Regions from separate parts of the Mycobacterium sp. NGS29 genome, predicted to be linked through region 2. Evidence: predicted binding sites of a transcription regulator. Region 2 holds the regulator's gene; the other holds the start of a gene.
The links. Region 2 encodes LexA, which represses DNA repair genes until DNA is damaged. Its sites were predicted from a motif close to CGAACANNTGTTCG; they were not measured.

Region 1: a site for LexA is predicted at 5,362-5,375, ahead of AC5Y5Z_RS04810 (error-prone DNA polymerase). Genes of this name have one in related genera too.

Annotation. Positions count from the first base shown of each region.
Region 1 covers NZ_JCALDR010000002.1:482,791-492,569, forward strand. Annotated here, with positions in the region: gene AC5Y5Z_RS04785 (histidine phosphatase family protein) at 1-348, opposite strand, end outside; gene AC5Y5Z_RS04790 (MaoC family dehydratase) at 451-1,335, shown strand; gene AC5Y5Z_RS04795 (APC family permease) at 1,325-2,728, opposite strand; gene otsB (trehalose-phosphatase) at 2,756-3,868, opposite strand; gene AC5Y5Z_RS04805 (wax ester/triacylglycerol synthase domain-containing protein) at 3,904-5,148, opposite strand; gene AC5Y5Z_RS04810 (error-prone DNA polymerase) at 5,389-8,670, shown strand; gene AC5Y5Z_RS04815 (response regulator) at 8,630-9,304, opposite strand; gene AC5Y5Z_RS04820 (sensor histidine kinase) at 9,301-9,779, opposite strand, start outside.
Region 2 covers NZ_JCALDR010000004.1:298,871-308,649, reverse strand. Annotated here, with positions in the region: gene AC5Y5Z_RS08025 (DUF4192 domain-containing protein) at 1-466, opposite strand, end outside; gene sthA (Si-specific NAD(P)(+) transhydrogenase) at 580-1,986, shown strand; gene AC5Y5Z_RS08015 (trypsin-like serine peptidase) at 1,990-2,709, opposite strand; gene AC5Y5Z_RS08010 (proteasome assembly chaperone family protein) at 2,857-3,834, shown strand; gene AC5Y5Z_RS08005 (alpha/beta fold hydrolase) at 3,874-4,899, shown strand; gene AC5Y5Z_RS08000 (peroxynitrite isomerase) at 4,927-5,412, opposite strand; gene nrdR (transcriptional regulator NrdR) at 5,423-5,884, opposite strand; gene AC5Y5Z_RS07990 (LysM peptidoglycan-binding domain-containing protein) at 6,003-6,509, opposite strand; gene lexA (transcriptional repressor LexA) at 6,803-7,519, shown strand; gene AC5Y5Z_RS07980 (LGFP repeat-containing protein) at 7,529-9,779, opposite strand, start outside.

The sequences.
Region 1 (9,779 bases), on a different contig from region 2:
CTGCAGGCCGCGCAGGATCTCGGCCTGCTTGTTCAGCTCACTGGCCAGCGGCGCCGCGGTCTGCTGGTCCGCGGCCATCGGGGAGGTGTAGATCCAGTCGAAGTCGGTGCGCCCGACCTGATGGGCGAGCTGCTGGGCCTGCGCCTTGCCCTCGGCGGTGAGACTGGGACCGGGCTCTGTGGTGTCGATGATCCCGTCGGCGTTGGCCTGCGACTGGGCATTGCGAATGAAAGTCACGGTGATGTTGCGGGCCTGCGGGCCGCCGCCACCGCATGCTCCGAGGAGTACCGCCGCCACGAGCACGGCTACGACTTTGGGGGCCTGCCCGATCAGGGTGCGCTTCGCCATGGCGATAGCCTGCCCTGCCGACACCGTCGGTGGGAAGGGTTTGCAAGGCTTAGGTCACAGAAATGACGTGATTTAGTGATTTCGGGATGGACAGGAGTCTGCATGGCGATCGACCCCAGCGCGGTCGGAGCGACGACCGAGCCCCAATTGTTCGAGTGGACCGACCGGGACACGCTGCTCTACGCACTCGGTGTCGGCGCCGGAATCGACGAACTACCCTTCACGACCGAGAACAGCCACGACATTCCGCAGCAGGTGCTGCCGACCTATGCGGTGATCTGCTGCCCGGCCTTCGGGGCGGCCGGCAAAGTCGGCAGCTTCAACTGGGCGATGTTGCTGCACGGTTCCCAGTCGGTGCGGTTGCATGCGCCGCTGCCGCCGGCCGGGAAGCTGTCGGTGACCAGCGAGGTCGTCGACATTCAGGACAAAGGTGAAGGCAAGAACGCTGTTCTGATGTTGCGCGGCGTGGGCAAGGATCCCGACAGCGGGACGCTGGTCGCCGAGACGCTGACCAACCTGGTCATCCGCGGCGAAGGCGGCTTCGGCGGCGAGAAAGGGGAACGACCGGCCGCCCCGCAGTTCCCCGACCGCGAGCCCGACGCTCGGGTCGACCTGCCCACCCGCGAGGACCAGGCGCTGATCTACCGGCTCTCCGGGGACCGTAACCCGCTGCACAGCGACCCGTGGTTCGCCACCAACCTGGCCGGCTTCCCCCGGCCGATCCTGCACGGGCTGTGCACCTACGGAGTGTCGGGCCGCGCGCTGGTCGCCGAACTGGGCGGCGGCGTCGCCGCCAACATCACCTCGATCGCCGCGCGGTTCACCAAGCCGGTGTTTCCCGGCGAGACGCTGTCCACCCTGATCTGGAAGACCGAACCGGGCAAGGCGTTGTTCCGCACCGAGGCTCTCGGGGCGGATTGGACCGATGGACCCGCCGCCCGGCTGGTGCTCGATGACGGTGAGGTCGAATACGCGTCTAACGCCTGACGCCGCGGTAGTAGTGGACATAGGCGGCGGCCGGCACCACCACGAACGTGAGCACGATCAACGCGATCGAGAAATAGTTGGCGCCGCCCTGCGCGGTGAGGAACAGGGTGCGGTAGTCGAAGGACACCGCCAACGCGACCGAGATCACCACCGCCGCCACCGGTAACACCCTGTCGGTGAACCGGTTTCGTTTCACCTTCGAGTGTCGTACGGTGTCTCGCGCCAGCGCGATCAGCGCGATCGGAACGACGATGAACTGGACGAAGCGGGCGATCACCGCCAGGCCGGTCAGGTTCTCGATGTCAAAGCGCAGCGCGAGGGGAAACGCCAGCGCCAGGGCCGCGGTGATCCCGAACGCAAGCATCGGGACGCCGAAGCGGTTCTTTCTCGACAGGCGCGCCGGCAGCGTCCGGGTGGCCGACAGCGCGGTCCACAGCCGCGGCGCGCCGAACGAGGCGGCGACATTGATGCCGAACATCGACACCAGGGCGCCGAGGGTGACCACCGTCCGGAAGGCGTCGTTGCCGATGGCCGCGGCCAGTTTCACCGTGTCGGTGGAATGCACGACCCGGTCCGATCCCAACAGCATCGCCACCGTCACCGCCAGCACATAGACGGTGCCGACCGTGAGGATCGAAATCGGGATGGCGCGGGGGAGGTTGCGGTCCGGTTCGTGCATCTCCTCGGCGGCGTTGGCGATCGATTCGAAACCGGTGAATGCATACAGGGCGGCCATCACCGCCAGGATCAATCCTGACACCGTGCTCTGGCCGATCTCGATGAACCCGAACAACGCGTAGGGTGCTGGCGCGAAGACCTCCGGCTGGCCCGCGGTGGCGTAGTTGTTGACGCCACCCGCAACGACGATCCAGAGCCCGCCGAGGATGAAGATCGTCAGCGCAAACACCTTGCCGACCGTGGAGATCCCGTTGGCCCATTCGATGGCCCGGTTGCCGAACAGGTTGATGAGCAGCAACACCAGCATGAAAATGAGGAACGTCAACGTCTTGACGCTGAACAGTTGACTGTCGTTAGCCCAATTTTCATGGGGGAAAACCACTTTCAGCAGTGTCGCGACGAACAACGACGCCAGGACGCCCCAGGCTATGGATGCCACCACGGCATGGGTGACGCCGACGTAGATGCCGATCCGCTGCCCGAAGGCGGCTGTGGTGTAGGCGTAGGACGCGCCGTTGGTTTTGACGTAACGGGCAGCCGTGGCGAAGACGACCGCCATTACCCCGACGAACAGACCGGCCAGCAGGTAGGCCAGCGGCGCCAACGGTCCCGCGAGCCGGATCACCGCGCCCGGAGTCAGGAAGATGCCGGCTCCGATGATCGCGTTGATCCCGAGCATGACAATGCTCCAGAAGCCGAGCTTGCTGATGCCCACCCTCCCTGTTCCTACGACACTGACCCGTCAACAGCCGAGTCGGCGAGCCAGTTCGTCGGTGAACTCGGCAACCTGTGCGGGACTGTCCAGGGCATACCGGGCGGCGGTGGCGCGATCCCCGTCGTCGTTGTGCCGCACCACAATCGGGATGCCGTCATCGCGCACCGCGTCGAAGGCGTCCTCGTCGGTGATGTCGTCGCCGAGGTAGATCGGCACCAACGGTCCGGATCCTGCCTCGTGCAGATGATCGATCACCCACCGCAATGTCCGGCCCTTGTCCCAGTCCAGGTCCGGGCGCAACTCGATGACTTCACGTCCCGTTGTCACGCGCAGCGCGTCGCGTTGACCGGCGGTGCGGACCGCGGCCACCACGTCGCCGATCCGGTCGCGTGCGGCGTTGCGGTAGTGCACGGCGACCCCGAAGCGCTTGTGCTCCACCGTGACTCCGGGGATGTCGCCGAGTTTGTCCCGCAGCTGGGCGGCGGCTTGCTCGAGCACCGGGATGGCCGCTGCCGCTTCCTCGTTCTGGTGGTGGGTGCCGTCGGGCGCCGTCAGTTCGAATCCGTGGCTGCCCGCGTACCAGATGCCGGGCAGGCCCACGCGCCGGGCGACATCGGCGAGGTCGCGGCCACTGAGCACCGCGACCGGACAACGGGCGGCCAGTTGTTGCAGTGCTTCGGATGCACCGGGGGCCGGCTCGGCCGTATCCGGGTCGTTCACGATCTCTGACAGCGTGCCGTCGAAGTCGAAGAACACCGCGGGTCGGCTGACGGTGATCTCGCCGATGGCCCGCAGTGCGTCCGCCAACTCGGACATGCGCCGGTCCCCCTTGCGCACGGCTATCTCGGCGAGGTCGGCGACAACGGCGTCGGCTCCGGGTATCGCGTCGCGGCCAAATCCGATCACGAGCGCGAACCCCGCGTCCCGCGCGACATTGACCCGGGAGGCGTCGGATGCGACAACAGCACATCTACCCCGCGGCACGGCCAGTCGCTCGGCCGACTCGATCACGGGGTTCGGCGTGTAGGTAGCGGTGCGAACGCCCGCCTCACGCATGTCGTTCAGTACCGATTCAGCGAACGGCAGGTCCGTGTCGAAGAGGACCGCGTCGATGCGTCGCGGGTCGATGGTGACCGGCATGTACCCACCCTCTCACGAGGGGGTTGCCGGTCGGGTCAGTGGCGGCGCACTCGCACCGGTGGCGCGGACGGCCGCCACCGGACCGCGGTGCTGGGAACCGAAGGCCTTTTGCGTGGGCGTTCGAACGGCAGCACCGAGCTCCGGCCGAGCGCCAGCAGACGCGTCGTACCCTGTTCGATGCCGGCGGCAAGCTGCTCCAGCTGGGCGGCCGCCTGGTATTCGGCGGTGACACCGAAGATCAGATCGTCGGCGTAGCTCAGCACTGCGACCCCGGTGCTGAGTTGCGGCCCCGTCGGTGGGACCGGCAGCAGGTGCTGCAGTGGTTGACCCAGCAACTGCAACCGGTGCCGTGGTCCGGGCGCCCCAGTGCTCAACGTCACCGCATCGTGTTTGCGGAACCGAGACACCGATTGAATGATGTTGGTGTACAGCGCCCGTGGTGAACGTGCTGGGCGGGGTTGGACCTGCTGCCTCGACCCGGCGTGCACCGCCTGCAGCTGCCGGACGGGATCCTCGAGATCGACGGGGAGGTAGGTCAGCGTCGGGCCGACGGCCCGCAGCGAGTCCGCCCGGGGTTGCTCACCGCGGCTCACCAGCACGGTGCGGAAGCTTTCGGTGATCGCGGCGACGGCGACGTCGTTGGTGCTCACCCCGAACTTGCGGGCCAACCTGTCGACGGCGGCGCGGGGGACGCGCACCGTGCGATAGTGCCGCAGTGTGTTCGCCGGTCCGGCCGGCGCGGGCCAGGTGCTCGCGGCGGCGGCGACGTCGGCGGCAACCCGTGCCGCGATCTTGACCGCGCCGAACGGCAACTGCCACCAGGTGTCGCCGTCGGGTGGTGAAACCGGAGGCCGGGCAACGGCATCGGTGAAGGCAACGGGATCGCCGTCGTCGCAGAGCCGGGTGAGCAGATGCGCCGGCGGGAGGTCGCGCGCAAGGCCGTGGTGGATCTTCAGCAGGATCGCCCACTGGTTGCCCTCGAGGCGCTCGATGATCCAGCACTCCCACGGCGGGCGGCCGGGCTCCAGCGGCCGCTCCAGGGCGTGGGCGATGGCCCGGAACAGCTCGGCGTCGTCACCGGGGGGAGGCAGGGCGACCCGCTGCAGGTGCGGGGTGACGTCCGAACCCGGCTGAATGCGTTCGCTCAGCAAATTCTCGATGACGGTGTGATCGGGCTTGGTCCCGCGGATGACGGCCACCGCTCCCGTCGCCAGATCTGTGTGCCGGTCGTGTTCTGGGATCCGCAGCGGTCCCACGTTCACCATTGTCGTCGTCGTCATGCCAAGCCCCCACCGATGTCTGCAACAGTTGTACCAGTATCCGAGGGGGATGTGCACGCCGGTAGGTCAGCCAGGTTAAGAATGCGTTTATCAGATAAAGAGGGATTTAACTGGGGCGATATCACCGTAGCGCGTCATGTTCGCAAATTGTTTCGGCGGCGTTCCAAAGGTGTTCCGGTGCGGGTTTCGAACTGTTGGCGACGACGTGACACTCGAACATATGTTCGATATACTGGTTCGGTGGGATGGCACAACGGGCCGCCGAGTTGGTCGGAGATGGAGCGGGTTCTCGACGGCAAACCGCGCCATGCGGGCCGGCCGGCCGCGGCTGTGCCGGCTGGTGATGCTCCGTTGTCGCAGAAGCGCGGATCGTATTCAGCAAAATCGGACGGGCGCCGGCGCCGGTCGTCGGTCGCATATGCCGAATTGCATGCGCATTCGGCGTACAGCTTCCTCGACGGGGCCAGCACGCCGGAGGAGTTGGTGGAGGAGGCAGCCCGGCTGGACCTGTGGGCGCTGGCGCTGACCGACCACAACGGCCTGTACGGCGCGGTGCGATTCGCTGAAGCGGCCGTCGAACTCGACATGCGCACGGTGTTCGGCGCGGAATTGTCGCTGAGCTGCCAGGCGCGCACCGAGCAACCGGATCCGCCCGGGCCGCATCTGCTGGTGCTGGCCCGAGGTCCCGAAGGGTACCGGCGGCTGTCGCGGCAACTGGCCACCGCACACCTGGCCGGCGGGGAGAAGGGCAAGCTGCGTTACGACCTCGACGCATTGACCGAAGCCGCCGGCGGCCACTGGCACATTCTCACCGGATGCCGGAAAGGTTCTGTGCGACAAGCACTCTCCGACTCCGGACCCGATGCGGCGCGGCTGGCGTTGGCCGACCTGGTGGATCGGTTCGGGGCACATCGGGTGAGCATCGAACTGACCCATCATGGTCAACCCCTCGACGACGAACGCAATGCGCTGCTGGCCGGGCTGGCGCCGCACTTCGGGGTCGATGTCGTCGCCACCACCGGAGCGCACTTCGCCGATCCGTCCCGGCGCCGGCTGGCCATGGCGATGGGTGCGATCCGGGCCCGGCAGTCCCTGGACGACGCCGAGGGATGGCTGGCACCACTGGGCGGCTCACACCTGCGCTCCGGTGAGGAAATGGCTCAGCTGTTCGCCGAACGGCCCGAGGTGGTGACCGCGGCCGCCGAACTCGGCGAGCAGTGCGCGTTCGGGCTGGCATTGATCGCGCCGCAGCTGCCACCCTTCGACGTACCCGAAGGGCACACCGAGGACAGTTGGCTGCGCGCCCTGACCATGGCGGGTGCGGCCGATCGCTACGGACCGGCCGATCGGGCGAAAAGAGCATACGACCAGATCGAGCACGAACTGAAAATCATTGCCCGACTGAGTTTTCCGGGTTACTTCCTGGTGGTGGACGACATCACCCGGTTCTGTCGAGAAAACGACATCCTGTGTCAGGGCAGGGGATCGGCGGCCAATTCCGCGGTCTGTTACGCCCTCGGGGTGACCGCTGTCGACCCGATAGCCAACGATTTGCTGTTCGAGCGCTTCCTCTCGCCCGCCCGCGACGGCCCGCCCGACATCGACATCGACATCGAGTCCGACCAGCGCGAAAAAGTCATCCAGTACGTCTACGACAAGTACGGCCGGGATTATGCCGCCCAGGTAGCCAACGTCATCACCTACCGGCCGCGCAGTGCGGTGCGCGACATGGCGCGCGCGCTGGGTTTCTCGCAGGGACAGCAGGACGCGTGGAGCAAGCAGATCAGTCACTGGTCGGGGCAGCCCGCCGATATCGAGGGCATTCCCGAGCAGGTGGTAGACCTGGCCAACCAGATCCGGAACCTGCCGCGGCACATGGGTATCCATTCCGGCGGCATGGTGATCTGCGACCGCCCGATCGCCGACGTGTGCCCGGTGGAATGGGCGCGCATGGCGAACCGCAGTGTGTTGCAGTGGGACAAAGACGACTGTGCGGCAATCGGTTTGGTGAAATTCGATCTGCTGGGTCTGGGCATGCTCTCGGCGCTGCACTACGCGCGGGATCTGGTGGCCGAGCACAAAGGCATCAATGTGGACTTCGCCCGGCTCGATCTCTCCGAACCGGCGGTGTACGAGATGCTGTCGCGGGCCGATTCGGTGGGCGTGTTCCAGGTGGAGTCGCGCGCGCAGATGGCTACGCTGCCGCGGCTGCGGCCGCGGGTCTTCTACGACCTGGTGGTAGAAGTCGCGCTGATCCGGCCCGGGCCCATCCAGGGCGGGTCGGTGCATCCCTACATCAAACGTCGCAACGGTGTCGACCCGGTCGTCTACGATCACCCGTCGATGGAACCGGCATTGCGTAAAACGTTGGGAGTACCGCTTTTCCAGGAACAGCTGATGCAGCTGGCGGTCGACTGCGCCGGCTTCTCGGCCGCCGAAGCCGACCAGTTGCGGCGCGCCATGGGCTCCAAGCGCTCCACCGAACGCATGCGACGGCTGCGCGACCGGTTTTACGACGGCATGCGCACCTTGCACGGGGCGCCGGACGAGGTGATCGAGCGGACCTACGAAAAGCTGGAGGCGTTCGCCAACTTCGGTTTCCCGGAAAGTCACGCGCTGTCCTTCGCGTCGCTGGTGTTCTACTCGTCGTGGTTCAAGCTGCACCACCCGGCGGCGTTCTGTGCGGCGTTGCTGCGCGCCCAGCCGATGGGTTTCTATTCGTCGCAGTCGCTGGTGGCTGACGCGCGCCGGCACGGCGTGCTGGTGCACGGTCCAGACGTGAATGCCAGCCTGGCTTTCGCGACGCTGGAGAACGCCGGGCTGGAGGTCCGGTTGGGGCTGGGGGCGGTCCGCCACATCGGCGAAGACCTGGCTGAGAAACTGGTCGACGAGCGAAAAACCAACGGCCCGTTCATCTCCCTGCTGGACCTGACCACTCGACTGCAATTGAGCGTCCCGCAGACCGAAGCGCTGGCGACGGCCGGCGCGCTGGGCTGTTTCGGGATGTCCCGGCGTGAAGGGTTGTGGGCGGCCGGGGCCGCGGCCACCCAACGGCCGGACCGGTTGCCCGGCGTCGGCTCGTCCTCACACATCCCCGCGCTGCCCGGAATGAGCGAACTGGAGCTGGCGGCTGCCGACGTGTGGGCCACCGGCGTCTCCCCGGACAGCTATCCGACGCAGTTCCTGCGGGCCGACCTCGACGCACTGGGGGTGGTGCCCGCCGCCGCATTGGGGGAGGTGCCCGACGGGGACCGGGTGCTGGTCGCCGGCGCGGTGACCCATCGGCAGCGGCCCGGCACCGCCCGGGGGGTGACGTTCGTCAACCTCGAGGACGAGACGGGCATGATCAACGTGCTGTGCACACCGGGGGTGTGGGAACGCCACCGCAAGCTGGCCCACACCGCGCCGGCGCTGCTGATCCGCGGTCAGGTCCAAAACGCCAGCGGCGCAATCACTGTCGTGGCCGATCGGATCGGCCGCATCACTTTGGCGGTGGGCTCGAAGTCCCGGGATTTCCGGTGAGTTTGTGCTGGTGCGCGAGCACCACCGCGTGGATACGGTCGCGCACACCGAGTTTGGCCAGGATGCGCGACACATGCGTCTTGACCGTCTCCTCGCTGACCACCAACTCCGCGGCGATCTCGGCGTTGCTGTGGGCCTCGGCGACCAGCAACAGCACCTCGTACTCCCGGGCGGTGAGGGAGGCCACTGCGGCGGGAGTGGGCACCGGTGCCAGCGAGTCCGCGACCCGGGCGGCCAGTCGGCGGGTCATCGCGGGATCGATGACGGAGTCGCCGCGCGCCACGATCCGGATGGCGCCCACAAGTTCCTCCGGCGGAAGGGATTTCAGCAGGAAGCCACTGGCCCCGGCCTGCAGTGCCTGCGCCAGCACCGTCTCGCTGTCGTAGGTGGTCAACATCAGCACCCGGGTGTCGCCGGCCGAGACGATCGGGGCGATGGCCGCGATCCCGTCGAGTTTGGGCATCCGCACATCGAGCACGCACACGTCGGGACGAAGTCGCAACGTCTGCTCGATCGCGGTGCGCCCGTCGCCGACATCGGCGACGCACGAGGTGTCGGGATGCGCGTCGATGATGGCGCGTAGTCCGGCACGGCGCACCGCATGATCGTCGGCGATCAGCACGCGGATGGTCATGGCGTCGCGATCGGCAGCGACACCATGGCGCGCCATTCGTTCTGGCCACCGCATTCCAGCCTGCCGCCGAACAACTCGGCGCGGCGCCGGATCCCGTCCAGGCCATGATGCAGCGAATCACCGGAATAAGGTTGCACAGCAATGGGATTGGTTTGCACAATCTCGAGCCGTGCACCGGCCCGGCGCACCTCCAGACGGGCGGTGCCATCGCCGTGGCGCAGCGCGTTGGTGAGGAGTTCCTGCACGATCCGATACACCGTCACGTCCAGTGACGGCGGCAAGACCAGCGGGTCGGTGGGCAGCACGAGTTCGACCGTAAGGCCCGCCCTGCCCACCGACTCGACGAGTTCGTCGATACCGCCCAGGCCGGGCTGGCGGTCGCCGGCGTCGTGTCGGCCGTGCAGCAGGTCGAGCTGGCGGCGCAGATCCACCATCGCGGCCCGGCTGGAGGATTCCACCGCCGACAGGGATTCGG
Region 2 (9,779 bases):
GCCGCCGGCCGTCCACCACCGCCGCCACCGCCAGCGGCGACGCCGAGGGATCGTCGATCTCGCCGCCTTTGCCGCAGGAATCGACGCAGTGCCAGCGTCCGCCGCGCGCGATCTCGTCGACCACGTGCGCCGCGTACAGGTCGATGTCGTAACGGGCCAAGGCCGCGGCGACCGCTGCACAGAGCCGCTGATGCTCCTCGTTGCACACCGCGCAATGCGCACCCTCGTCGTCGACGATCACCGCGATCGCGGCGTCCGGGCGCGCCGCGGCGGCAACCTCCGCAAGCTGATCGACCCGCTCGATCAGGTCGTCGGCCAGGTCGGCACGCATCACCGCACCCAGTCCCCCGTCTTCCAGCGACACCAACACCAACGAGTTCTCCGGCACGAAACCGAGGATGGCGGGTAGGGCCGCGATCAACGCGCCGGGCCGATTCAGTTGAAAGTCTTCTCGATGCTTCGTCATGACCACAACGCTGACGACTGACACCGTCAGTCCGCGCTCGCGCAACGTGATTCAGCGCCGCGCTTGTGGAGAAAGTCTGGACTGTGGGCCTTATCGTCTATCCCATGACCTCCATGCGCGAATACGACCTGGTCGTTATCGGCTCCGGACCCGGCGGACAGAAAGCCGCCATCGCGGCGGCCAAGCTGGGCAAGTCCGTGGCGATCGTGGAACGCGGGCGCATGGTCGGCGGAGTCTGCGTCAACACCGGCACCATCCCGTCGAAAACCTTGCGGGAGGCCGTAGTCTACCTCACCGGCATGAGCCAGCGCGAACTCTACGGCGCCAGCTACCGGGTCAAGGACAAGATCACCCCGGCCGACCTGCTCGCGCGAACCCAGCACGTGATCACCAAGCAGGTCGACGTGGTCCGCTCGCAGCTGATGCGCAACCGTATCGACCTGGTTCTGGGCCACGGCCGATTCATCGACCCGCACACCGTGCTGGTGGAGGAAGACGCGCAGGGCGAGCGGGTCACGGTCAGCGGCGACTACATCGTCATCGCCACCGGCACCAAACCGGTGCGCCCGTCCGGGGTCGAGTTCGACGAGAGCCGGGTGCTGGACTCCGACGGCATCCTCGATCTGCGTTCGCTGCCCGCCTCCATGGTGGTCGTCGGCGCCGGCGTGATCGGCATCGAGTACGCGTCGATGTTCGCGGCGCTGGGCACCAAGGTGACGGTGGTGGAGAAGCGCGACACCATGCTGGACTTCTGCGACCCGGAGATCGTCGAAGCGCTGAAGTTCCATCTGCGCGACCTGGCGGTCACCTTCCGCTTCGGCGAGGAGGTCACCGCCGTCGACGTCGGCTCCTCGGGCACAGTCACCACCCTGGGCAGCGGCAAGCAGATACCCGCCGAGACCGTGATGTATTCCGCCGGCCGGGAAGGACAGACCGCCAGCCTCGGCCTGGAGAACGCGGGACTCGAAACCGACCATCGCGGAAGGATTTTCGTCGACGACCAGTTCCAGACGAAGGTCGAACACATCTATGCGGTGGGCGATGTGATCGGCTTCCCGGCGCTGGCGGCGACCTCGATGGACCAGGGTCGGCTGGCCGCCTACCACGCGTTCGGGGAACCGACCGACGGCATCACTGCGCTGCAGCCGATCGGGATCTATTCCATCCCGGAGATCTCCTACGTCGGCGCCACCGAGGTGGACCTGACCAAGGAATCCATCCCCTACGAGGTAGGTGTGTGCCGGTACCGCGAACTGGCTCGCGGCCAGATCGCCGGCGACTCCTACGGCATGCTCAAGTTGCTGGTGTCCACCCGCGACCGCAAGATTCTCGGCGCGCACATCTTCGGCACCAGCGCCACCGAGATGGTGCACATCGGGCAGGCGGTCATGGGGTGCGGTGGAACCGTCGACTACCTGGTCGACGCCGTCTTCAACTACCCGACGTTCTCCGAGGCCTACAAGGTCGCCGCGCTGGACGTGACCAACAAAATGCGCGCGCTCAGCCAGTTCTTGCGGTAAATCTCAGCAGTGGTCGTCGTAGTCGGTTGGTGCGACGTCGCCGGGACCGCGGGCTTCGGCGCGGGCGAGCAGTTGTGCGATGTTCTCGTCGAAAGGCGCGCTGTAGGAGAGGTTTTCGGTGCATCCGCCACCCTCCAGACCGCCGACCACCCCGACGACCTTCGACCCGTCGACCCAGGGCGCGCCGCTCGTTCCGCCGACCAGCCCGGCACACGGCAACGAGGGGAATCCGCTCCCGGTGACGCCGGAGGTGCCCTGGCAGCCGATGGGACCGCCACCCACGCCCGCGGGATAGCCCGTGACACTCACCCGGGTGCCCGGCGGCGGGGAGGTCCCCAGGCTCAGGGCCGCGCCGGCACGGCCCTCCACCGTCCCGCGTGCACCGCTCACCCGGGCGATCGCGTAGTCCGCGCGCGGGTCCCGGCTGCCAGTCCAGCGTCGGTCGAAGTACACCGCGTCGACCGTCCAGACGTCGGCGGGCCCGGCGGCACCACTGAAACCCGGAACGAAGGTCGTCTTCGCCGGGCCCAGCAGGCAATGCGCAGCGGTCAGCACGAGGTCACCGCTCGCCGAGTGCAGTACCGAACCGCTGCACCCGTGCCGATTGCCGCCGTCCCGGAAAACCGCACCCACCCGCGGGTCCGGCGCCACATGAGCGCCCTCGTGCGCGGCGCAGGACGCAAGAATCACCGCCAGGCTGATCGTTGCCGTCACTGCGCGCATCGGTCCCATCCTGCCCGACCGGAGGGGACCGGCAAGCGAATAGAAACCGGTCCGACTGCGTTCTGAGAGATGCGGCGTCGATTGAGGGAGACTGGTTAGGGCAACCTAGAGAGGCCCGCGCGCGATCCCCGGAAGGAGGCACGCTCAATGTCCGACCATCACGACCCAGGCGAGGCGCAGGAATACCAGCCCGGACAACCCGGCATGTACGAGCTGGAGTTCCCGGCACCTCAGTTATCGGCATCCGACGGCCGCGGTCCGGTGCTGGTCCACGCCCTGGAGGGGTTCTCCGACGCCGGTCACGCGATTCGGCTTGCCGCCGCCCACCTCAAAGAGGTGCTGGACACCGAACTGGTCGCATCATTCGCGATCGACGAGCTGCTGGACTACCGCTCCCGGCGGCCGATGATGACCTTCAAGACCGACCACTTCACCAAGTACGACGATCCCGAATTGAGCCTGTACGCGCTGCGCGACAGCGTCGGGACCCCGTTTCTGCTGCTGGCCGGCATGGAACCGGACCTGAAGTGGGAGCGGTTCATCACCGCGGTGCGACTGCTGGCCGAACGCCTGGGCGTGCGGCAGACGATCGGCCTGGGCACTGTTCCGATGGCCGTCCCCCACACCCGGCCCGTCACGATGACCGCACACTCCAACAACGCCGAGCTGATCGCCGACTTCCAGCCGTGGATTTCCGAGATCCAGGTCCCGGGCAGCGCGTCCAACCTGCTGGAATACCGGATGGCGCAACACGGCCACGAGGTGGTCGGCTTCACCGTGCACGTCCCGCACTACCTCACCCAGACCGATTACCCGGCCGCCGCGCAGGCTCTGCTCGAGCAGGTGGCGAAGACGGGATCGCTGGATCTGCCGGTGGAGGCGCTGGCCGAGGCGGCCGCTGAGATCCGGACCAAGATCGACGAACAGGTCCAGGCGAGCGCGGAAGTCGCTCAAGTGGTGACCGCGCTCGAGCGCCAGTACGATGCGTTCATCGACGCTCAGGAAAACAGATCCTTGCTGGCACGTGACGAGGAACTGCCCAGCGGCGACGAGCTGGGCGCCGAGTTCGAGCGCTTTCTGGCTCAGCAGGCGGAGAAGAAGCACGACGACGACGATTCGAGTTAGTCCCGAACGCCTTAACGGCCCGACGACGAGGTTGGCGACATGACCGAGCGAAAACGCAATCTTCGCCCGGTGCGGGAAGTGACCACCCCGTCGCTGCAGTTCCGCACCATCCACGGCTACAAGCGGGCGTTCCGGATCGCCGGATCCGGCCCGGCGATCCTGCTGATCCACGGCATCGGCGACAACTCCACGACGTGGACCGGTATCCACGCCAAACTGGCCCAGCGGTTCACCGTCATCGCCCCAGATCTGTTGGGCCACGGCAAATCTGACAAACCGCGCGCCGACTACTCAGCCGCGGCGTACGCCAACGGCATGCGCGACCTGCTCAGCGTGCTGGACATCGAGCGGGTCACCATCATCGGCCACTCGCTGGGCGGTGGGGTGGCCATGCAGTTCGCCTACCAGTTCCCTCATCTGGTCGAGCGCCTGATCCTGGTGGGCGCCGGGGGCGTCACCAAGGACGTCAACATCGCGTTGCGGTTCGCGTCGCTGCCGATGGGCGCCGAGGCGCTGGCGCTGCTGCGCCTGCCGCTGGTGCTGCCGGCGGTGCAGTTGCTGGGCCGGTTGGCGGGTCTGGCGCTCGGGTCGACGGCTATCGGCCAGGATCTGCCGAACATGCTGCGGATATTGGACGATCTCCCGGAGCCGACCGCTTCGGCGGCGTTCACCCGCACCCTGCGGGCGGTCGTCGACTGGCGCGGCCAGATCGTCACCATGCTGGACCGATGTTATTTGACCCAGGCGATTCCGGTGCAGATCATCTGGGGCCGCAAGGACTCGGTCATCCCGGTCCAGCACGCGTACATGGCGCACGCCGCAATGCCGGGGTCCCAACTCGAAATCTTCGAGAACGCCGCGCACTTTCCGTTTCACGACGACCCGGCCCGCTTCCTCGACCTCGTCCAGCGCTTCATCGACACCACCGCGCCCCCCGACTACGACCAGGCCGCGCTGCGCGAGTTGCTTCGCACCGGCGGCGGCGAGGGAACCGTGAGCGGTCCGACTGACACCCGGGTGGCCGTGCTCAACGCGATGGGTGCCGACGAGCGCAGCGCCACCTGAGTTCGCGTCCGCGAGCCGGCGCGGCTGTCACAGCTGTCGGCGCAGCGTGGCGGACAGATGGTGTTGCAGGGGTTGCCCGACCGCACCCATCTGCAGCGAGTACGACAGCTCGTCCCCCGCGATCCGCAACGACCGCCCCAGGGCGCTGACCTCTTTGGCCGTCGGCGTCAGTCCGATACTGGTTGTCGCCACATCGATTTCGATGACGTCACCGGTCACCGAGTAGGTGCCGACCGCTATTTCGGTGATGCCGCTGGGATGGGCCAGCACCAGCTCCACGTGACCGGGCTGCGGTACCCGAAGATAGCCCGTCTCGGCATGCAACGGCTTGCCGTCGGCGGGGGCCTTGGTCTTCTGTCCATAGCTCAGGAAGGGCTTGCCGACGTGGGCGAAGACAACCTCTTCGAGGTATTCGAAAGGCTGGATCGTCGGATACTCCCCCGCGCCTCGGCCCACCCAGGTACCCAACAACGGCGCCAGCGCATGCAGATCAGGATGTAGTTCGGCGCCCATCGGGGTGCGGTCAGCCGGACGTCGAAACGTTGCGGTGCGCGCGCAGCGCCTCGATCTCGCGCTCGAAATCGTCGGCCGACGAGAAGGACCGGTAGACGGAGGCGAACCGCAGGTAGGCAACCTCGTCGAGGTCGCGCAGCGGTCCCAGAATGGCCAGGCCGACCTCGTTGCTGGGGACCTCGGGGCCGGCGGCACGCACCGCGTCTTCCACCTGCTGGGCAAGTAAATTCAACGCATCGTCGTCAACCTGGCGCCCCTGACAGGCCCGGCGGACGCCACTGATCACCTTCTCGCGACTGAAGGGCTCGGTGACGCCGCTGCGCTTGACCACGGCCAACACCGCGGTCTCCACCGTCGTGAACCGGCGTCCGCATTCCGGGCACGAGCGACGACGGCGGATCGCCTGGCCCTCATCGGTTTCTCGCGAGTCGATCACCCGCGAATCGGGATGCCGGCAGAACGGGCAGTGCAAGAGCCGCTCCTTTGCCGTACCGACTGGTATCCGGGTAGAAGAACACCCCGACAGTACCCGCGTGCTCCGTAGCGGGCCAACGCTGACCCGGGCAACCACCGACCGGGCGGGTGCTCGCTCAGCCGATCGGGGCGATCAGGGTCTGACCCGCCGAGACCGCACTGGAATCCAGTGCGTTCAGGTCGCGAATCCGTTCCACGACGTCGCGCACCGGCGCGCCGGGCGCCACCCGGGCAGCGAGGTCTTGCAACGACTCCCCCGGTTCCACCCGCACGACCGCCAGGGCGGCGGGCACCTGCGGCGCCGACTCGGCCGTGCCGTCGTTGACCATGCTGCCGAAGTTCGCCATCAGCCCCAGCCACACGGTGATGACGCCCGCGAGCAGGGCCAGTCCGATCGTGGTGGCCATGCTCACCGGGCGTCTGCGATGTGCGACCGTCGAGCGCGTGACGCCGGTGCCGTAGTAGCGAACGGGCGCCACACCCGGGCGTGCGGGCCCCGGTCTGCTGGATCCACCCTGGCCGGCGCGGTACGAGGGATATTGGCGCACCGGCCGCCCAACAGGCCTGTTCAGGTGGCCCTGCGTGTTCCCGCTGCGATGCGGACCCGCGTAGATGAGTGTCATGCCGTTCCCTCCGGTCGACTACTTATCGCTCGTGTGTTCGACCATAGTCGCTCACGTGTTCGAAACCCGAACATTTGAGCGACGCGTGTCGCACGAGCAAAACGGTAGACCTCACCACCGACAAGGATTTGTCGGTGCAACCAGCTGGGTGACTATCAGATACCCCAACCACGCCGGAGTTACACACTTGTGATTCACTTTATTTCCGCAGATCCCGGCTGTGGCCTGGGCGATGACACGCCCGGTCGAACACATGTTTGAATTTTGAGCCTGGTGCGGTTACATTCAGATCCATGAGCGACAGCAACGACACCGCGGCCGGTTTCGGCCCGGGTAGTGCGAAAGCGACACAAGGCCGGCCACCTGCGGCCGATGTAGCGCTGACCGAGCGGCAGCGCACCATCCTCGAGGTCATCCGTACCTCGGTGACAACGCGGGGCTATCCGCCGAGTATCCGCGAGATCGGCGACGCGGTGGGTCTGACGTCCACCTCGTCGGTCGCCCACCAGTTACGCACCCTGGAGCGCAAAGGCTATCTGCGGCGCGACCCGAATCGCCCGCGCGCCGTCGACGTGCGCGGTGCCGACGATGCGGCAGTGCCCCGTACCGATGTCATCGGCTCGGACGCCCTGCCGGAACCCACTTTCGTCCCGGTCTTGGGGCGCATTGCCGCCGGCGGCCCGATCCTGGCCGAGGAAGCCGTCGAAGACGTGTTCCCGTTGCCCCGCGAGCTGGTGGGCGAAGGGACGCTGTTCCTGCTCAAGGTGGTGGGTGAGTCGATGGTCGAGGCCGCCATCTGCGACGGCGACTGGGTCGTCGTCCGCCAGCAGAATGTCGCTGACAACGGCGACATCGTCGCGGCGATGATCGACGGCGAGGCCACTGTGAAGACGTTCAAGCGAGCGGGCGGTCAAGTGTGGCTGATGCCGCACAACCCCGCGTTCGATCCGATTCCCGGCAACGATGCGATCGTGCTCGGCAAGGTCGTCACCGTGATTCGCAAGGTGTAGCGCGCATCCTCAATCGGCTCTGACGAAGCCGTTGGCGCGCGCGGCGTCTTCGTTGGCGAACCAGATCTCGGCCAGGGTGTCGTGGTACAGCGCGCTGGTGGGCGTGTAGTACAGCCCGAACCGGGCACTGGCCTTGATGGGATAGCCGTCCGGCGCCCGGTACGGGTCGTCGTCGAGCGGCAGATGGATGGTCGGGCGCACCGCGGCGCTGCCTGCTGGCGCGGCGGTCGGCGCTTGGACCTGCGGGGCGGCCCCGAACGGCGTGTCAGGTTCCACGGCATACCCGGCCGGGTCCGCTGCGGCATGTCGACCCTTTCGCAGCTCGGGAACCGCGACGGCATCCGGCGGTGAGGCGAGATCGGGTGACTCGTCGTCCGCATTGCGCCCCGGCTCGGTCACCGGGTAAAACGCGTCCGCATAATCCTCGCTGGACGGCCGGGCCGGCTCCGTTTCCTGGTACTCCACGAACTCCGGGGGTTCCGGGCTCTCCTGAACGTCCAGGGGTTCGGGCACTTCCTCGAACTCCGGCACGTCCGGGACCGGCAGGTACGGCGCATTCGTCTGCGGCACCGACACCTCCGGCGCGAAATCGTCCGGCGCGACTGTCTCCGGCACGACCGGCTCCTCCTCGGCGAGTTCACCAAGAGCGCCGCGCGACACGACGGGGATGGGCGTGGTGCCCACCGCGTCGGGGTCTTCCTCCTCGAACTCCGCCGACCCGTCCGGATTGAAATGCTCTTCGGCGACGTGGCCGTATTCGTCGTCGTCAACACCCTGCTCGGAGCCGGCCTGCGGGACGGCCCCCGCTCTGGACCAGCTGACCCGGCCGGCGGTGGGGTCTGCGTCCGCCTCTGCCTCGACATGCTGGTCGACGGGCGGGAAACGCTCGGAACCGTAATCGATTTCCTCATGCGGCCAGCGGTCATCGGCACCGGGGTCGTATTCCACACCGAGGTCCCGGTCGCGGTCGTACACCGGCGCATCCGGTACTGCGGCGCGGCGCCGACGCAAACCCGACACCACCAACACCGTCATCAGCACCAGCAGCAGCAAAGGAATGGCCGCGATCAGCCACCACCAGTGGAAGGTGAACTTCTTGCCCGCGGGCGCCGACGCCGAATTACTCGGGGTGTTCTGCCCCGACACCTGCAGGCCGGACAGCAGCGGCGCGAGGTTGGCCGGGTCGGTAGTGAACGTGTTCTTGGCGCGGTTCCACGAGATCTTGCCGCCGGTGAACTTCTGCGACACCACGTCGCCGTCCACCGTCTGGTCAGCGACCGGGGCGCCGAGCTTGCCGGTGGCCCCCTTGAGCTTGTCCCAGGCGGCTTTCATGGCTCCGCGCACGACGAAAGCGCCGTGTTCGGGCGTCCAGAAGATCACCGGCTTGTCAGCTGCGGAGAACACAGCGACACGGCTGGCGGGCGTGATGCCGCCGTCGGCCTCGTTGGCGACCGGAAAGCCCAGGTCGCTGCTCACCGGACCACCGACTGCTTCGTACTTCTGCAGGATCGGCCCCTCGACCGCGTTGGCGCCGGTGGCCGGGCTGAAGAAGATCTTGCCGCCGTCGAACTCCTGGGCGATGCCGTCCCCGCCGATCGGCGACTGACTACCCTTCTTGGCGCCCAGCGGTCCGGCAGCGCCACCTGCGGCGCGCCACGCCATGTTGATGGCGGCAGTGGGGTCGATCGCCACCTGCAGACCCTTGAGCTGTTCGGCCAGGTTCGCCGGATTGGTGGTGAACTCCTTGGTCTTGCGGTTCCAGGACACCTCACCGCCGGTGAACTTCTGCGAGGTCACCTCGCCCTCGTAGGTCTCATCGCTGATCGGGGCGCCCAGCACGCCGCCGGAGCTGCCCAGCTTGTCCCACGCCGCGTTCAGGGCGCCGCGCACCACGAACGCACCGTGGTCGGGCGTCCAGAAGATCACCGGGTTGTCGCTGGCGGCGAAGGTACTGACCCGGCTGTCCGGTCCGGCGAGGCCGGGCACTTCATTGATGGTGGGAAAACCCAGGTCACTACCCGCGGGACCACCCAGCGATTCGTATTTCTCCAGGATCGGGCCGAACATGAACTTCGCGCCGGAGGCAGGCGTGAAGTACATCTTGCCGCCGTCGAAGTCCAGCCCGAAGCCGTCCCCGATCGGATAGACGTCGCCTTTGCGGGCGCCCAGCGTCGAGGTGTCGCCACCGGCTTTCTCCCACGCGGCCATCATGGCCGCCTCGGCGTCGCCGATCGGGGACGCCGCAGCGGTCGGCGCCAGC